DNA from 3 places in the Ruegeria sp. HKCCA5463 genome. Region 1 is predicted to be linked to each of the others. Evidence: riboswitches for the same ligand, from Rfam matches in the RefSeq annotation. Region 1 holds a riboswitch; each other region holds the start of a gene.
What was found. Region 1 has a riboswitch for cobalamin ahead of GOW09_RS17770 (hypothetical protein). Riboswitches for the same ligand answer to the same signal wherever they lie in the genome.
Positions count from the first base shown of each region.

Region 1 (5,205 bases):
GTCACGGGCCGCCTACCGCTGGCCGGTGTCGCAACAAACGATCTGAGACATGCAGGCGGATGTGTTCGATTGAAACTTCGTTCAGCTTCGTTTGAAACAGGGGGTGACGGGCGGCGGGGTCAGTCTTCCTCGAACGGGTCCCACTCGTCTTCAACCTCGGGAAGCGCTTCGGTCTCGACCTTGGCGGCGCGTTGCTCCGGCGTTTCGATCCTGGTGATTTTCGCCTTTGGAAATTGCGCCAGTACCGCCTGCACCAACGGGTGTTTTTCGGCCTCGGATTTCAGTGCCAGCTCGGCCTCGTCCCGTATTTCTGCAATTGTGGGGGCTTCTCCGTCCGAGACGATCGAGACAGCCCACCGATTTCCTGTCCAGCGTTGCAAGGCTGAGCCCAGTCGTGGCGCCAGATCTGCCGGTGCCTGGGCGGCGGGCGTAAATTCGATTCGTCCGGGTTGATAGGAGACGAGGCGCACGCCGTTTTCCACCTCGACCAGCAACTTCACGTCGCGATTGGTCCGGATCAGTTCCACCACGTGGTCGAAGGTTGGGTACCGGGCAAGGGCCGTCTGGGTATCCTGCGCCAGGGCTGCAACCGGTGCGCCACCGGCACCGCGAGGGGGCGGCGCATAGGCAGGTGGATGGGCTGCGCCAGCCGGCGCCGGACCGGTGCCCGGTCGGGATATCGAAACGCCGCCATTGGGCCCGCCCGGCGGCGGTGGCGGGGCATCTTGCAACCGTTTGATCAGCTCTTCGGGGCTGGGCAAATCCGCCACATGGGTCAGGCGAATAACGGCCATTTCAGCGGCCATCATGGCGTTGGGGGCAGCCGAGACTTCCTCGAGCGCCTTCAGCAGCATTTGCCACATCCGGGTCAGAACCCGCATCGGCAGAGCCTCGGCCATCTGTTGGCCCCGGGTCCGTTCGTCCGGAGAAACCGTCGGGTCCTGGGCCGCGTCAGGTGTGATCTTTACGACGGACACCCAGTGCGTGATCTCGGCCAGATCGCGCAGCACCGCCAGCGGGTCCGCGCCTTCGGCGTATTGCCCGCTCAACTCGGTAAGTGCGCCCGCGGCGTCGCCGCGCAGGATCATATCCATAAGGTCCAGAACCCGGCCACGGTCTGCCAGTCCAAGCATTGCACGGACCTGATCGGCGGTCGTCTCGCCAGCCCCGTGCGAAATCGCCTGATCCAGCAACGAGGTTGCATCCCGGGCCGATCCTTCCGCTGCTCGGGTGATCAGCGCCAGCGCGTCTTCGGCGATCTGGGCGTTTTCCGCTTCGGCGATCTTGCGCAGCAGGCCAATCATGTCTTCGGGTTCGATCCGGCGCAGGTCGAAACGCTGGCAGCGGGACAGCACGGTGACAGGGACTTTGCGGATTTCAGTGGTTGCGAAGATGAACTTCACATGCGCGGGCGGTTCTTCCAACGTCTTGAGCAGCGCGTTGAACGCGCTGGTCGAGAGCATATGAACCTCGTCGATGATATAAATCTTGTAACGCGCGCTGGCGGCGCGATAGCGAACACTGTCAATGATCTCGCGGATGTCGTTGACGCCCGTACGGCTGGCGGCGTCCATCTCCATCACGTCGACATGGCGGCCTTCCATGATGGCGACACAATGTTCACACTGACCGCAGGGCTCGGTTGTGGGGCCACCGGTTCCATCGGGTCCGATGCAGTTCATCCCCTTGGCGATGATCCTTGCGGTCGTGGTTTTGCCGGTGCCGCGAATACCGGTCATGATGAAGGCCTGCGCGATCCGGTCGGCCGCGAACGCGTTTTTCAGGGTGCGCACCATGGCATCCTGACCCACCAGATCGGCAAAGGTTTCCGGGCGATATTTGCGGGCGAGAACCTGATAGGCGGGGCTGGAGCTGTCTGTCATGTCTTCTCGTTGGGATTCGGTGCTTGGGCACAGCGTAGTGGCCACCGTTGCCCGCGTCCACAGCGGGGCGCGATGATTTTTGATTTAGAAACGAGTCGCTTTCGCACTAAACTGCATCAGCGGATTTAATGGCTCATTTTGTAAAGAGTTCTTTGGGGAGGACAGGATTCATGTCGCAGTTGGTGATCTACGCCCTGCAAGTCGGTGGCGGAACGCTGGCGCTGACCTCGATGCCCGGACGCGGCGGAGATTACTCCAGCGATCTGGATATGATCGCAGCCTGGCAGCCGGGGCTTGTTGTTTCGATGACGACGGATGTCGAAATGCTTCAGGACGGGGCGCAGGAATTTGGCAGCGATATTCAAAGCCGCGCCAGCCGATGGGTTCACCTGCCGATCGAAGATTTCGGAGCGCCGACAAAAGCGATTGATGACGCGTGGCCGTCCGTCAGCGCCGCGGCCCGGCACGCGCTTTCCGGCGGAGGTCGCGTATTGGTGCACTGCCGCGGGGGATGTGGCAGGTCAGGTATGATTGTCCTGCGGCTGATGGTCGAATGCGGCGAACGCGCGGACACGGCGCTGCAACGATTGCGGGCGGTGCGCCCTTGCGCCGTCGAAACGGATGCGCAACTGGCCTGGGCCTCTCGGCGCGCCCAGGCACAGGTCAGTCTGGATTCAGATTGAAATCTGCACGGGCGCGCAAGCAGGTTTCCGAGGCCGGATCGTGGAAACTTCGATCATCGCGCAGGGTGGGGTCTTCACGACGCCGGATGGCATCGCACTGAACGTGTTTCCGAAGATCAGGTCGGCATAGCCGTTCAGCGGCTCAAATGCGGTTTCGGGCTGCGTTCCGCAAAAGACACGAATGCTGTCTGATCGCGCGCGGAAAATTGCATGACATCCTTCGGCGCAATGTGACAGCTCGCTGCTGCCCTCAATCTCGAAATCGTCACTTGTGGCCGAGGTCGCCTGGGCCATGGCTTCGGATATCGAGCGCGCCAGCCGCGCCAAAGCGGGACAGGTTTTGCCCGTCCGCTGACATACTGTTGCACTGAATTCATGTGTTTTTGTCTTCCAGATCATCCTGCGCCCTCCGCGCTTGGTGGACAGGATATTTTGGACAGGTGGGACATCGTGATGCCGTCAGGACCTGCCCGGACACCCCGCCCGAGTTTCGGTTTCGTTTCCGATGGCAGGTCTCCTGACTTGCGGGTCATCGCTTTGCCGACCTTCCCAGCCTTCGGGGCCAGTGGTGTTTCGGCATCGCTTACCGCTTACAGTTGCGGGGGCAGTCGCGGATTTGGTTGTTGCCTGCATGACCAGACATTACCGCACCGTGTTCCCTTTTCATCCCGACCCCTTGTGGAGGCCGGAAACCATCACACAACCGCTAGCGTTTGAGCACGCATCGAGTCAAGCCGATCTTTTGACCGGACGCTTGGTCATGCTGGATACGATGTTGGTTCATGCATAGTGTCGAGGGCGTTGAGGTTCGGAAACCGGATTTACCAAGCGCAAAGCCAGAGATCATGTTGGACACAGAGCAAACGGTATTGACCGAAGAGTTTCGCTTTCCGTCCGGGCAGAAAACACTGTCTGCACGGTTGTACAGCCCGCTGACCTCGCCCGAAATCGTCGTCGTGCTGAACAGTGCAACGGGTGTGCCGCGCGATTATTACCGTCATTTCGCACGATGGCTTGCTGCCGAGCAGGGTATGGCCTGCCTGACCTATGACTATCGCGATTACGGGCATTCCTTGACTGGCCGCCTGAAAGACTCGCGTGCGACCATGGCGGATTGGGCCTTGATCGACATGCCCGCGGCACGGGCGGAAATGCGCAGACGGTTTCCCGATTCGCAGCATTGGACCATCGGTCATTCGATCGGCGCGATGTTGGGGCCTGTGCAGCCGGATATCGATCTGATTGACCGGATGATCTGTGTGTGTTCGGGGCTGGTAACCGTAAGCGACCACCCGTGGCCCTATCGGGGTTTGGCAGGATTGTTCTGGTATGGTCATGCCCCGCTTTTGGCCCGAGCCCTTGGCTACCTTCCCGGAAAGGCGATCGGGTTCGGCTCGGATCTGCCGGCATCGGTCTATTGGCAGTGGCGCAAATGGTGTACCGCGCCTTTGAATTATGTGCCTGAAATCGGGCATGAGTTACCTGCGGCGCAGTGGAAGGATTCTGGAACGCCCGTGGATTTGTTCACCTTCGAGGACGACCAGATGGTGCCGCCGGACGCGGTTTGGCGGCTTGCGGATCTTTACGGCCCCGATGCCAACCGCCACCTGCTGAGCCCCGCCGATTTCGGGTTGCCCGAGGTTGGTCATATCGGAGCATTTGCCCGGCGCAATGCAGCGGTTTGGCCGCGACTGATCGCTTGATCAGACGCGGCGCAGAACGGGCCAGGCCCCGACCCGCCATCACCGGTTGCGAAGTTTCTTTTCCTTCATGACGCCACGGACCATCTTGCCGAACGCTTTGTCCCGCGCCCGGGACTGCGCGACGGTCTCAGAATTGCGCTGATCTTCGCGCCAAAGCTTGCGCCACCGGTCCAATCGAGCCGGATCAAGCATGCCGTGGCTTATTGCCTTTTGCACGGCACATCCGGGCTCGGAGCTGTGCTGGCAATCCGAAAAACGGCAGTCCCGGCTCAACTCGGCAAGGTCCGAGAAAACGTCGTCGATCCCGTCCTGAGCGTCCAGCAGGCGCAACGCGCGCATTCCAGGTGTATCGATCAACCAGCCGCCGTTGCGCATCCGGTGCAGTGCGCGTGCGGTCGTCGTGTGTCGGCCCCGCGCGTCATCCTCGCGAATGTCCGAGGTGGCAAGATCCTGATCGGTCATGGTATTGGCAAGTGTCGTCTTGCCAACGCCCGACGAACCAACCAGCACTCCGGTCTGGCTTTTGGGGCACCAGGACAGCACCTTTTCAACCTCTGCCGGGTCCAGTGCGTTGATCGTCAGAACCGTCAGGAACGGGTCCAGTGATTGCACCTGTCCCGAGAAACTGTCAGGGTCCGCCGATTTGTCGGCCTTTGTCAGAACGACGACCGGGTAACACCCGGCCTGATACGCAAGCGCCAGATATCGTTCCAGCCGGGGCAGGTTGAAATCGGCATTGCAGGAGCTGACGATGAACAGCACATCGACATTGGCTGCGATCAGTTGCATTGCGGCGCCTGTACCGGCGGCGCGTCGGTGCAGCAGGCTGCGCCGGTCGAGCAAATGGCGCACGCGTTTGTCGTCATCGGTGAGAACCCAATCGCCAACGGCATAGCTGCCGGTCGTTTGATCGGGAGACAGCAACGGGACTTCGCC
Region 1 covers NZ_WQFL01000009.1:46,344-51,548, reverse strand. Annotated here, with positions in the region: gene GOW09_RS17780 (DNA polymerase III subunit gamma/tau) at 120-1,883, opposite strand; gene GOW09_RS17775 (dual specificity protein phosphatase family protein) at 2,054-2,566, shown strand; gene GOW09_RS17770 (hypothetical protein) at 2,558-2,965, opposite strand; cobalamin riboswitch at 3,056-3,278, opposite strand; gene GOW09_RS17765 (hypothetical protein) at 3,412-4,269, shown strand; gene rsgA (ribosome small subunit-dependent GTPase A) at 4,309-5,205, opposite strand, start outside.

Region 2 (5,205 bases), on a different contig from region 1:
GCTGTGAAATCCCCGGTCAGCAGCGCGTCAAGCCACCGGCTGCGGTAAAGCGAATAGCTCAGGATCAGGCCCAATCCGATCAAGACAAGCGGGAAGGTTTCCCATCTTGCCAGTCCCAGACCGCCAAGCATCCAGAATATCACCGAATGCGCTGCGCGATTGTCGCCAGAGAAAATCAGGTAGTTGGTGATCGCGGAAAACAGAAAGGACACCGCCAGGCCAGCCAGGATCAGTTTTTCGGGTGCGCTCGTACGCAAGCCCTGAACCAGCGCCAGAACAATGCCGGACGCAATCAGACCACCGCAAAATGCCGCCAGCGGCAACGTCCAGATTCCCAGGACATCACCCGTGACGGTGATCACCAGAACGGCGCCGGCAGCAGCACCCGAGGACAGACCGAACAGAAACGGATCTGCCAGATCGTTTCGCGTCGTTGTTTGCAAAACGACACCAACGACGCCCAGTCCCGCACCAATCACGGCGGCAAACAAGGCACGGGGCAGGCGAAGGTCGAAGACGATCCGGTGCAAGGGCGACATGTCTCCTTCCACCAGACCGGTTCCGAGGCCGATGGCCGAAAAAACTTCGCTTATGGGGATTGGGGTGGTCCCGTAGACGATCGACAACAGCAAAAGGGCGGTCAGAACAACCGCCCCCAGCACTATCAAACGGCCCAATCGGACCATATCAATTGGTCTCCGGGTGCATCGCCTTCGCCATCTTCTCGATCGCCTCGATATTTGCCGGGCCGGGCGTCAGTTCCTCGTAACGCAGGCCAATCCAGCGCTCGTTCTTTACCGCGTCCGTTTGTGACATCACCGGGTGATCCTTGAGGAACTGGAAAGTGTCCTCTGCGCCGTTGCCGGATTGATAATCGAGCAGCACCAGAAACTCCGGGTTGGCCGCTGCCACGGCCTCCCACGACGTGCGGCCCCAGCTGGTATCCAGATCATGCGTCACGTTCTCGCCACCCGCGGCTGCGATCATTGCATCGGGAATGGCGAACTTGCCAGCGGTGAACGGAGCATCGGCCGGTCCGTCCAACAGGAATACGCGGGGCTTTTCCAGATCGGCTGTTTTTGCTTCGATGGCGGACAATTTGTCTTTCCAGCTGGCAACCAGCGCCTCGGCCTTGTCTTCGACCTGCATGACCTTGCCCAGACGCAGAACGTCATCAAACAACAGGTTCATGCTGGCCTCGGGGCGATCCTTGTCCAGATGCACGCAGCTTTCGGTCAGGATCATGGTCTTGATACCAAAGGGTTCCAGCGTGTCGGGCGTGACGTCACCGCCGGGTTTCATGCCATAGTACCAACCGGCGAAAAACAGATCGGGTTCGACGGCCACAAGGTTTTCAATGGTCGGGTATTTGGGGGCAAGCTCTGGGATATCGCCACGCTGAGCATCAAAATCAGGGCTTGTTTTGTACCAGCCGGTAATTCCGGTAAGCCCCACGATCTTGTCCTGAAGGCCGAGCGCAAAGGCCATATCCGCCATGTTCATGTCATGCACGACCAGACGTTCCGGCGCCGAGTCAAAAACCAGCGGTTCGCCGCAATTGTCCACGGTGACGGCTTCCGCTGCCGCGCCACCTGCCAAGCCAGCGAAAACAACCACCGGCCAAAGTTTCTGCATCATATTTAAGTTCCTGTTATTATGACAGTTTCCGTTTTCGGATATCCAGTGCGGGGATCATGCGGCCTTCGTGCTGAAAGCACAGATAATCCACGCCGAATGTCTCACGTACCCGGTCTGGGGTCAGAACTTCGACAACAGGCCCGAACCCCGTCAGACGCGTGGCTTTCATCAGCGCCACATGGGTGGCGAATTCCGGGATCATGACCAGATCATGGACGATCATGACGACCGTTACCCCCAGATCAGCAACCAGAGACAGCATGTGCCCCTTGGCATCGGGGTCCAGATGGTTGGTTGGCTCGTCTAGAAACAGCAAGGACGGGTTCTGGGCCAACGCGCGCGCGATATGTGCGCGCTGACGTTCTCCGCCGGACAGTTGACCCATCGTTTTGTTGGCAAAATGCGACAGCTCGGTCGTCGTCAGAACCCGTTCCAGATCAGCCTTGTGCTGAGCCATCGAACGTTCGCCCTGAATCGGGATTTGCCCCAGCGCAACATAGTCTTGCAGGCGCATCCGCCCGTCAGGCATTTCCTGCTGCCCGACCACAGCAATGGAGCGGGCACGTTGGCGGGCGGACAGGGTCCGAAGGCTTTGGCCTTCTATCCAAACATCACCCAAGATAACCCGTTCGATCCCGCACAGCAGTTTCAGCAGAGTGGTCTTGCCGGCGCCGTTCGGCCCGGCGATTGCCAGAATTGATCCTTCTTCCAGACGAAAGGACACATCCTGCAACAGGATATCGCCATTAAGAGCATAGTACTCCAAATTTTCGGCAACCAGAAAACTCATGAAGCGCCACCGGACGGCAATGCGGGTATTCGCGACAAGGTCTTTGCGAAAAGGGCAGGGGGGCGGTCCGAGGCGCTGGTCCAGCCATCGTCACTGTCGCCGAACTGGGTCGCGAATTCGACCAAGGCGGACAGGTCGTGTGATGTCGTGATATCGCCAAACAGGTACTGCGCTTTTCCCGGGGCCTGAAATCCGACCGTCATGGCCCGTTCACAACCTGCCATGCAGGCCACCATTCGGGTTTCAAAACCGTCAGGCAACCGGGCATTCAGCTCGTCTTGCGCAGCCTCGGCAGACATCGCCCCCTGACATGTTGAACAGATCAGAACGTAGTGATCAGAATAGCAGGTCATAGCCATCTCCGTCGTTTGCCAGACGCAGACAGAGGGCACATACCCAGATATTACGCAAACACGCCATCAAGCCTCCTTCCGAGACGCCCCGCCTCGGGTTGGTTTATAGTGCGATGGCAGGTCTCCTGACTTGCGGGTCGTTGCTTGGCCGACCTTCCCAACCCATGCGGGTCAGTGGTGAAGTGGCGTCGCTCACCGCTTACAGTTGCGGGGGCAGTCACGGACTTGGCACATTCCAGCGCCGCACCGTGTTCCCATTTTCATCCCTTACGGAACCATCCCGCTCAGCTAGTCCGGCAATGCCAGACTTGTCAAGCGGCAGACGAAGGCGGTGGTAGATGGAATTGCAACAGCCGCGCCAGCTGTCCTGCTGCGCCAGCCCGGACCGAACGGTGTCAATAGTCTGATACAAGAAGGAAATCCGGCTCGAAATCTTTCTCGACCTTTGAAAACCGTGGAATTGGCTTTTCAAACACATTGTTCGTACGGTCGTCATTCACGGTCGATACCTCGCCAATAAGGCAATCGCCGCGCTCGGCCCAGAAAGCGTGCCAGATGTCGGGCATCAGAGTTACGCTTTACCCGGGCTTCAGCCGTACGTGCTCTTGGGGTTGCAAGGTTACAGGGCAGGCATCGCTGGGGACCGTCATCGGGTTGCTGCGGTCGACGCCACCGTTTGGATCCGGCGCATGAATTTCCAGAAAGAGATCGCCGCCGCCCCGGTTGATGATGTCTTCTGCCTTGATAATATGCCGGTGCACCGGAGAAAGCTGATTGTCTTTCGAGATCAATAGTTTTCTGCACAGAGCATCCCACGCCCGGATTTCAGATCCTTCGTCTAACCAGTGCGTAGAGTGAACGGGAATAGGTAATGTTCGTCGAAATGGCCTTGTGCGTAATCGGTAATATCCCATCCCAGCCCGCGGCTGCGGATCGTTTTGGCCAGAGGGCTGCGCATTTTCTCGGGCGACCAATCCGCAAAGGGTGGCAACACGGCGCCGAAGGGTTGAATGAACGCCTGTGCATAGGGCTTGATGTGGTTGATTTCGGATCGTTTCATCATGCCATCCCGCAGATCAAAGTTCGTGCGCCCAAGGGGGTTCCGCCCCGGCTCGGGAAACGGTTACGGCCGCCACGTCAGCGCCCAGTTCCATGGCGGCTTGCAGGCTTTCAACCGTCAATCCGCGCAGAACTGACTTGGTCAGATGCCCTGCGCGGCTGAGCTCGGTCAGAACGCCGGCGTTGAACGTGTCACCTGCGCCGATCGTATCGACCACTTCAACGGGTTTCACAGGAACCGAGACTTCGGAACCATCCGCCAGGTAACCGTGCGCCCCTTCACTGCCACGCGTGACGATGACAACGGAAGGACCCGCCTGCAACAGCACAGACGCTTTTGCGGATTCGGATTCAGCGCCCGGAATGATCCAGTCCAGGTCCTCGTCTGAAACCTTGACGATATCCGCACGCGAGATCATACGGTTCAAACGCGTCCGAAATCGGGTTTGATCCTTGATGAAATCCGGGCGGATATTCGGGTCCAGCATCACTGCCCGGTCGGAACCGTGGCGGTCCAGAAGGGCGGCATAGGCATCTGCGCAAGGTTCACACGCAAGGCTGATTCCACCGAGATACAGGGCAGAGACAGCAGGAAGCTGATCGGGCATGTCTTCGGGCAGCAACATCCGGCCCGCAGTGTTTTCATCAACAAAGCTGTAAGAAGCGTGTCCATCCGAGAGCTGCACAAAGGCAAGCGTGGTGGGACGGTCCGAGGTGATCACATGTGTCGTGTCCACATGGCTCGCTTTCAGCGCATCGATCAGTTGTTGGCCGAACATGTCCGATGACAAACCTGTCAGCATCCCTACCGGAACACCCAGACGTCCCATCGCGACGGCTGTGTTCAGAACTGCACCACCAGTATGTGGCACAAAACCAATTGCGCCCGATGCGGTCGGTTCTGAAATCATATCTATCAGCGCTTCACCACAGCACAGGATCATGTCTTGGTCCTTTTAGGTAAGAAACTTCGGTTAGTCTGGTTGCTGTCTCAGCGCATTCTTGCAGAAGTTGTTTGCGCCGATGATCCCGAACTCTGCCTGTTCAGATACGTATAGGTTCAGGGAGCGGCGCAAATCGCTGAAGCGGCCGCCGCCGTTGAACGCATCCTTGAAGTTGTCACTGAATAGCCAGCGGTTTTTCTCGGCAACGCCGCCGACGAGGAAAACGCCCCCCTCCGGCATCAAGGTGACCGCCAGATCACCCATCAAAGCACCCAGATGGGTGGTAAAAATCTGCGCGGCTTTTTCGGCGACCAGATCGGTGCCGTTACGGGCATCGTTCAGAATGTCCTTTGCAGAGCGCGCCTGAGTTCGCGCTTGACCGGCTGCCAATTCAACCGCCTGATACAGGATCGGCAGGCCG
Region 2 covers NZ_WQFL01000006.1:125,591-130,795, forward strand. Annotated here, with positions in the region: gene GOW09_RS13930 (iron ABC transporter permease) at 1-686, opposite strand, end outside; gene GOW09_RS13935 (ABC transporter substrate-binding protein) at 688-1,638, opposite strand; gene GOW09_RS13940 (ABC transporter ATP-binding protein) at 1,655-2,428, opposite strand; gene GOW09_RS13945 (DUF1636 domain-containing protein) at 2,425-2,781, opposite strand; cobalamin riboswitch at 2,879-3,076, opposite strand; partial or broken gene GOW09_RS13950 (D-lyxose/D-mannose family sugar isomerase) at 3,177-3,841, opposite strand; gene GOW09_RS13955 (carbohydrate kinase) at 3,858-4,784, opposite strand; gene GOW09_RS22645 (ROK family protein) at 4,815-5,205, opposite strand, start outside.
Region 2: linked by a shared signal. The riboswitch ahead of GOW09_RS13945 (DUF1636 domain-containing protein) and the one ahead of GOW09_RS17770 (hypothetical protein) in region 1 are both predicted to bind cobalamin.

Region 3 (5,205 bases), on a different contig from region 1:
CTGTGCGTCAGGCACGAAGTTTTCGCGCGGGACGTTCAACATCGCCTCAATTATCGGGAACTTTGTAACATCCGAAGGCCGGATTTGCGTATCAACCATAGTGCGGCGCCGGGCAGCGAAATCTGTCATAGGATCTCTCGAGTCATTCCCAAAGTTACCCGGCTTTTGCCACATCCTGAAACGCCCAGCAACGGCCCTGTTGACGCAACCCCCCTGCGCCTGTGCGTTTGCGGTTGCGGGCTTCGGCAAATTTCAATCTCGTCGACAAAATTGCGCGCAATCCTCTGGACGCCCCTTGGGAAAGCTGCTAAAACCCCACGCACACCACAGCAAGTATTTGATTTTACTTGTAAAGGCGAGTTGGCGGAGTGGTGACGCAGCGGATTGCAAATCCGTGTACACCGGTTCGATTCCGGTACTCGCCTCCAATACCTCCAATGACTTGCGGTACTTTTTCCCTCCTCGAGGTCCAATATCCAACCAACTATTGGATTTTTCGTGTTTCGATCTGGTTCTGTTCCATCCGACTGCGAGCATTCTTGGCATATGCCGCCAGCTTGCGTTCAGGCAACACCCGCCGTACTTCCTGGGCATCTTCATCTCGAAATGTTCAGAATTGGTGACCTGAACCATTGGTCCGGCCCTTTCAGATGTATACCATTCTTGTGGGCAGTTTGCGATCAAGGACGGCCAAGCTGGCCCTTTGTGCGGTTCAGGCAGCGGCAGAATGGTGCTGCAAACAAAGCTGTCGGATTGTCTGTCGTCCATGGCTGGAATTGACCTGCCATTACCTGTGCTGCTTCGACCTGGTTGGGACGGCATCGCGCCTGCGCGAAGCGTGCAGACTGCCTTATGCAATTTGGCCTATCCTTCTTTCTGACGTGTTCGTCAAAACGGGCCTCCGAAGGCATTGCTCCAACAACAGCCCTTGAGCAATATTATGTCTCACCATCGCCGAAAAACGAAACTTCATGACAACTCGGGAAGGATGAACTAGGACTCTAACAAAGAAAAAGTTCTGGACGTATTGTGGAACACATTGCCTTTACCTTCGAGATGGGGGTCGTTTGCACCCTGCTGGCTTTCACCGTTTTTCTGTTCGTTTCCGAGATCATAAGGATCGACCTTTCCGCCATATTGGTTCTGGTTCTCATAGGCTTGCTCAGCTACGCGCCCGGGCTGGGAAATCTGGCGGATGTCACCCTTCTGTTCGACGGCTTCGCATCCAATGCCGTCATCTCGATCATTGCGGTCATGATCGTCGGGGCCGGTCTGGACAAGACGGGGATCATGAACAAGGTGGCTGCCGTCATCCTCAAATACGGCGGCAAATCCGAAGGCAGGGTTGTACCAATCATTTCCGGCACCGTTGGCGTCATATCCTCGTTCATGCAGAATGTCGGCGCCGCTGCTCTGTTTCTGCCGGTTGTCAGCCGAATTTCCACACGGTCGGGCATACCGCTGTCGCGCCTGCTCATGCCGATGGGATTCTGCGCCATTTTGGGCGGCACCATGACGATGGTGGGGTCGTCTCCTCTTATCCTGCTGAACGATCTGATCCTGACGGCAAATGACAGTCTGCCGGCCTCTCAGAAAATGGAGCCCTTCGGCCTGTTCTCGGTCACGCCGATCGGTGCGGTTCTGATCCTGACGGGAATTGGTTACTTTCTGCTGTTGGGACGTTGGGTTTTGCCCGAGGCTGAAGGGCCTGACAATACGGGTACCGGACAAGGGACACAGGAATACCTGCAAAGGGTCTATGGCCTCAAAGCCGATGTGTTCGAAGTCGTGGTGCCCGAGGACAGCCCTTTGGTCGGCGAGATTCTGGCCGACATCAACCACGAAAACCACCTGTACATCATTTCCACCTTCTATCGCGGCAAAACCTCGATGGTTCAGGTTTTGACAGCGGAAATTGCAGCGCCGTGTCGGCTGGCCATCGTCGGCCGCCGTTGGGAGGTCGAGACGTTCGCCGAGAAATACGGGCTGACCGTTCTTCCGGATTTGGACATTTTCGTCGAAGAGTTCGCCCCAACCAATGCAGGCGTGGCCGAGGTGGTCATCACGCCCGACAGCAAGCTGATCGGCAAATGCCCCCGCGAGCTTTTGTTTCGCAAGACCTACGGGATGTCGCTGCTGGCCATTCACCGCGGCGAAGAGACGCTGAGCCATGTCGAGACCGAGGATCACGAATCCACTCAGATCGGGCTCGAAAAGTTTCAGGCGGGCGACATGCTTGTGGCACATACCAGATGGGACAACCTGATGCGGATCAAACGAGATCCGGATTTCGTCGTTGTGACGACGGACTTTCCTCAGGACGAGCTGCGGCCGCAAAAAGTCGGCTGGGCCCTGGCATTCTTCGCCATTTCGCTGTCGTTGATCCTGTTCACGGATGTCCGGCTTTCACTCTGTCTTCTTACCGGCGCGGTGGGCATGATGCTGACCCGTGTGCTCAGCGTGGACGAGGCATACCGCGCGGTCGGATGGAACACCGTATTCCTGCTCGCCTGCCTCATACCTTTGGGACAAGCCGTGCAGAACACAGGTACGGCCGCGTGGATCGCGCAGCAGATCATGATAATTCTGGACGGCTGGCCGCTCTGGTCGCTGCAAACCGGCATCGCCGTTCTGGCGACGGCCTTTTCTTTGGTCATGTCCAATGTGGGGGCCACGGTTCTGCTGGTGCCTCTGGCGGTATCAATTGCGGTGGCGGCGGGTGGAAACCCGGCCGTCTTTGCCCTGACGGTCGCTATATCGACATCGAACAGCTTCATCATCCCAACCCATCAGGTAAACGCGTTGATCATGGGTCCGGCCGGATACAAGGTGATGGATTTCGTCCGCTCCGGCGGAATAATGACGGCGCTGTTTCTGGTCGTCTCGCTGCTCATGATAAACGTCATCTATTAGTATTAGCGCAAGAGGATCCGGGGGGTTCGGTGGTCTTTTCTCATCATCTGGACAGGTTCAGTCAAGGCACCCGTTCACCATAGTCTACGCCCCTTGCTAAGATACCGTTCGTCGCCGGGCCCACCTCAGGCTGGGTCCCGGCACACCATGCCGCCCATCGACGCCCACAGGTCGCTTTCCATGCCTCTGCATCATTGTTGCGCGCGACTCGCTTGACAAGCAGGCCAGCGGTGCCGCATGTCCCTTTCGTTGGTGTCGGTGAGAGCCGATGAAAAGGGAATGCGTCAACGGTCTTGCCGCCAAACGCAGCCGCCCCCGCGACCGTGAACGGAGAGGATGCCCAATGCCACTGGCCCGAAAGCCGGGAAGGCGGGACATCCGACAGAGGCCCGCCTCTGGCATCCGCAAGCCGGGAGACCTGCCAACAACCGAAGTTGAAACCGGGCGGGGTGTTCCGGTGTCGGGTCCATGACCACTCGTGGCCCGCATGAAACCCCGTCCCCCGCGAAGAGGATTTGGGGGGATGAGAGACATGACCGAGACCGCACCAGTCGAGTTGCTGGTCTGTACTACCTGCCGTCGCGGCCTGCCTGTCGAAGATGATGCGCAACGCCCGGGCGCTTTGTTGCACAAGGCCCTGGAACAGGCAGACCTGCCCGACGGTGTCACCCTGCAAGCCGTTGAATGCCTGTCAAACTGCGATCAAGGCTGTTCGATCGTGTTGCGCGGGCCGGGCCGCTGGACCTTCGTGTATGAAAACCTGAACGAAACAGATCATGTCGACGTCATCGTCGACGGCGCGACCAAGTATCTGGCCACGGAAGATGGTTTGGTGAAATGGCGCGAACGCCCCGAACATTTTCGCAAGAACTGTGCCTCGCGCATTCCCCCCATTGGAGCCTGACATGTCGAACCTCGAAAAACTCCCCGTCACAGTGATCACCGGCTTTCTGGGCTCGGGCAAGACCACTTTGGTGCGTCACCTGATGCAGAACCCGCAGGGCAAGCGCCTTGCCGTCGTAGTCAACGAGTTCGGCGATGTAGGCGTCGATGGCGACATCCTGAAATCCTGTGCCATTCCAGATTGCCCGGCGGAAAACATCATGGAACTGGCCAATGGCTGCATCTGCTGCACCGTGGCAGATGATTTCATTCCCACCATCGAGGCCCTGATGGCGTTGGAGCCGCGCCCGGATCATATCCTGATCGAAACCAGCGGTCTGGCCCTGCCGAAACCGCTGCTCAAGGCATTCGACTGGCCTGACATCCGCTCGAAGATCACCGTCGACGGCGTGATCGCCTTAGCCGATGCCGAGGCTGTGGCCGCAGGCCGTTTCGCGCCCAATGTCGAAGCGGTGGACGCCCAGCGCATGGCCGATGACTCGATCGACCACGAAACGCCCCTGTCCGAGGTGTTCGAGGATCAGATCTCGTGCGCCGACATCATCCTGCTGACCAAGCCCGACCTCGCCGGCCCCGAAGGCGTGGCCAAAGCGCGCGAGATCATCGCCGCCGAGGCGCCGCGCCCCCTGCCCGTCGTCGAAGTGGCCGAAGGTGCCGTGGACGTGCGCGTTGTGCTGGGTCTGGAAGCCGCCGCCGAGGATGACATGGACGCCCGACCCTCGCATCACGACGGCCATCACGATCACGAGCATGACGATTTCGAAAGCATCATCGTCGAGCTGCCCGAGCAGACCGATCCGGCCCAACTGGTCGCCAATATCGAACGCCTCGCCAATGAACTGAACATCCTGCGCGTCAAAGGGTATGCCGCCGTTCAGGGCAAACCCATGCGCCTGCTGGTCCAGGCAGTGGGTGCCCGCGTGCGTCACCAGTATGACCGCCCGTGGGAACCCGGTGAAGACCGTCGTTCGCGTCTGGTCGTCATCGCCGAGCATGACGATATCAAAGAGGCGGAAATCCGCGAAATCCTCGTGGGTGTGCGTGAGGCTGCCGAGTAAGACCCATGCACGTCGTCTTCCGCGAAAGCCACGGGCTCGAGGAAACCGAGACCCCAACCGATCTGGGCCAGAGCCCGGCGGATCTGGTGGTGCTGTCGTTTTCGGACAGCGATCTGGGGGCTTTCGCGGCGGGCTGGCATCGCGGCGGCGGACCGGAAGGGCGAATGCCGACCCTGCGGCTGGCGAATTTGACGGCGTTGAAACACCCGTTATCGGTCGATACCTATGTCGAGCAGACGATGGAGGGCGCCAAGGGCATTCTGATCCGTCTGATCGGCGGCGTCCCCTACTGGCCTTATGGGTTGCAGCAGGTTTTGGCCCTGGCGCAGGC
Region 3 covers NZ_WQFL01000007.1:66,047-71,251, reverse strand. Annotated here, with positions in the region: gene GOW09_RS15185 (protein-L-isoaspartate O-methyltransferase) at 1-129, opposite strand, end outside; tRNA gene GOW09_RS15180 (tRNA-Cys) at 355-428, shown strand; gene GOW09_RS15175 (SLC13 family permease) at 1,057-2,913, shown strand; cobalamin riboswitch at 3,147-3,354, shown strand; gene GOW09_RS15170 (DUF1636 domain-containing protein) at 3,446-3,817, shown strand; gene cobW (cobalamin biosynthesis protein CobW) at 3,819-4,874, shown strand; gene cobN (cobaltochelatase subunit CobN) at 4,880-5,205, shown strand, end outside.
Region 3: linked by a shared signal. The riboswitch ahead of GOW09_RS15170 (DUF1636 domain-containing protein) and the one ahead of GOW09_RS17770 (hypothetical protein) in region 1 are both predicted to bind cobalamin.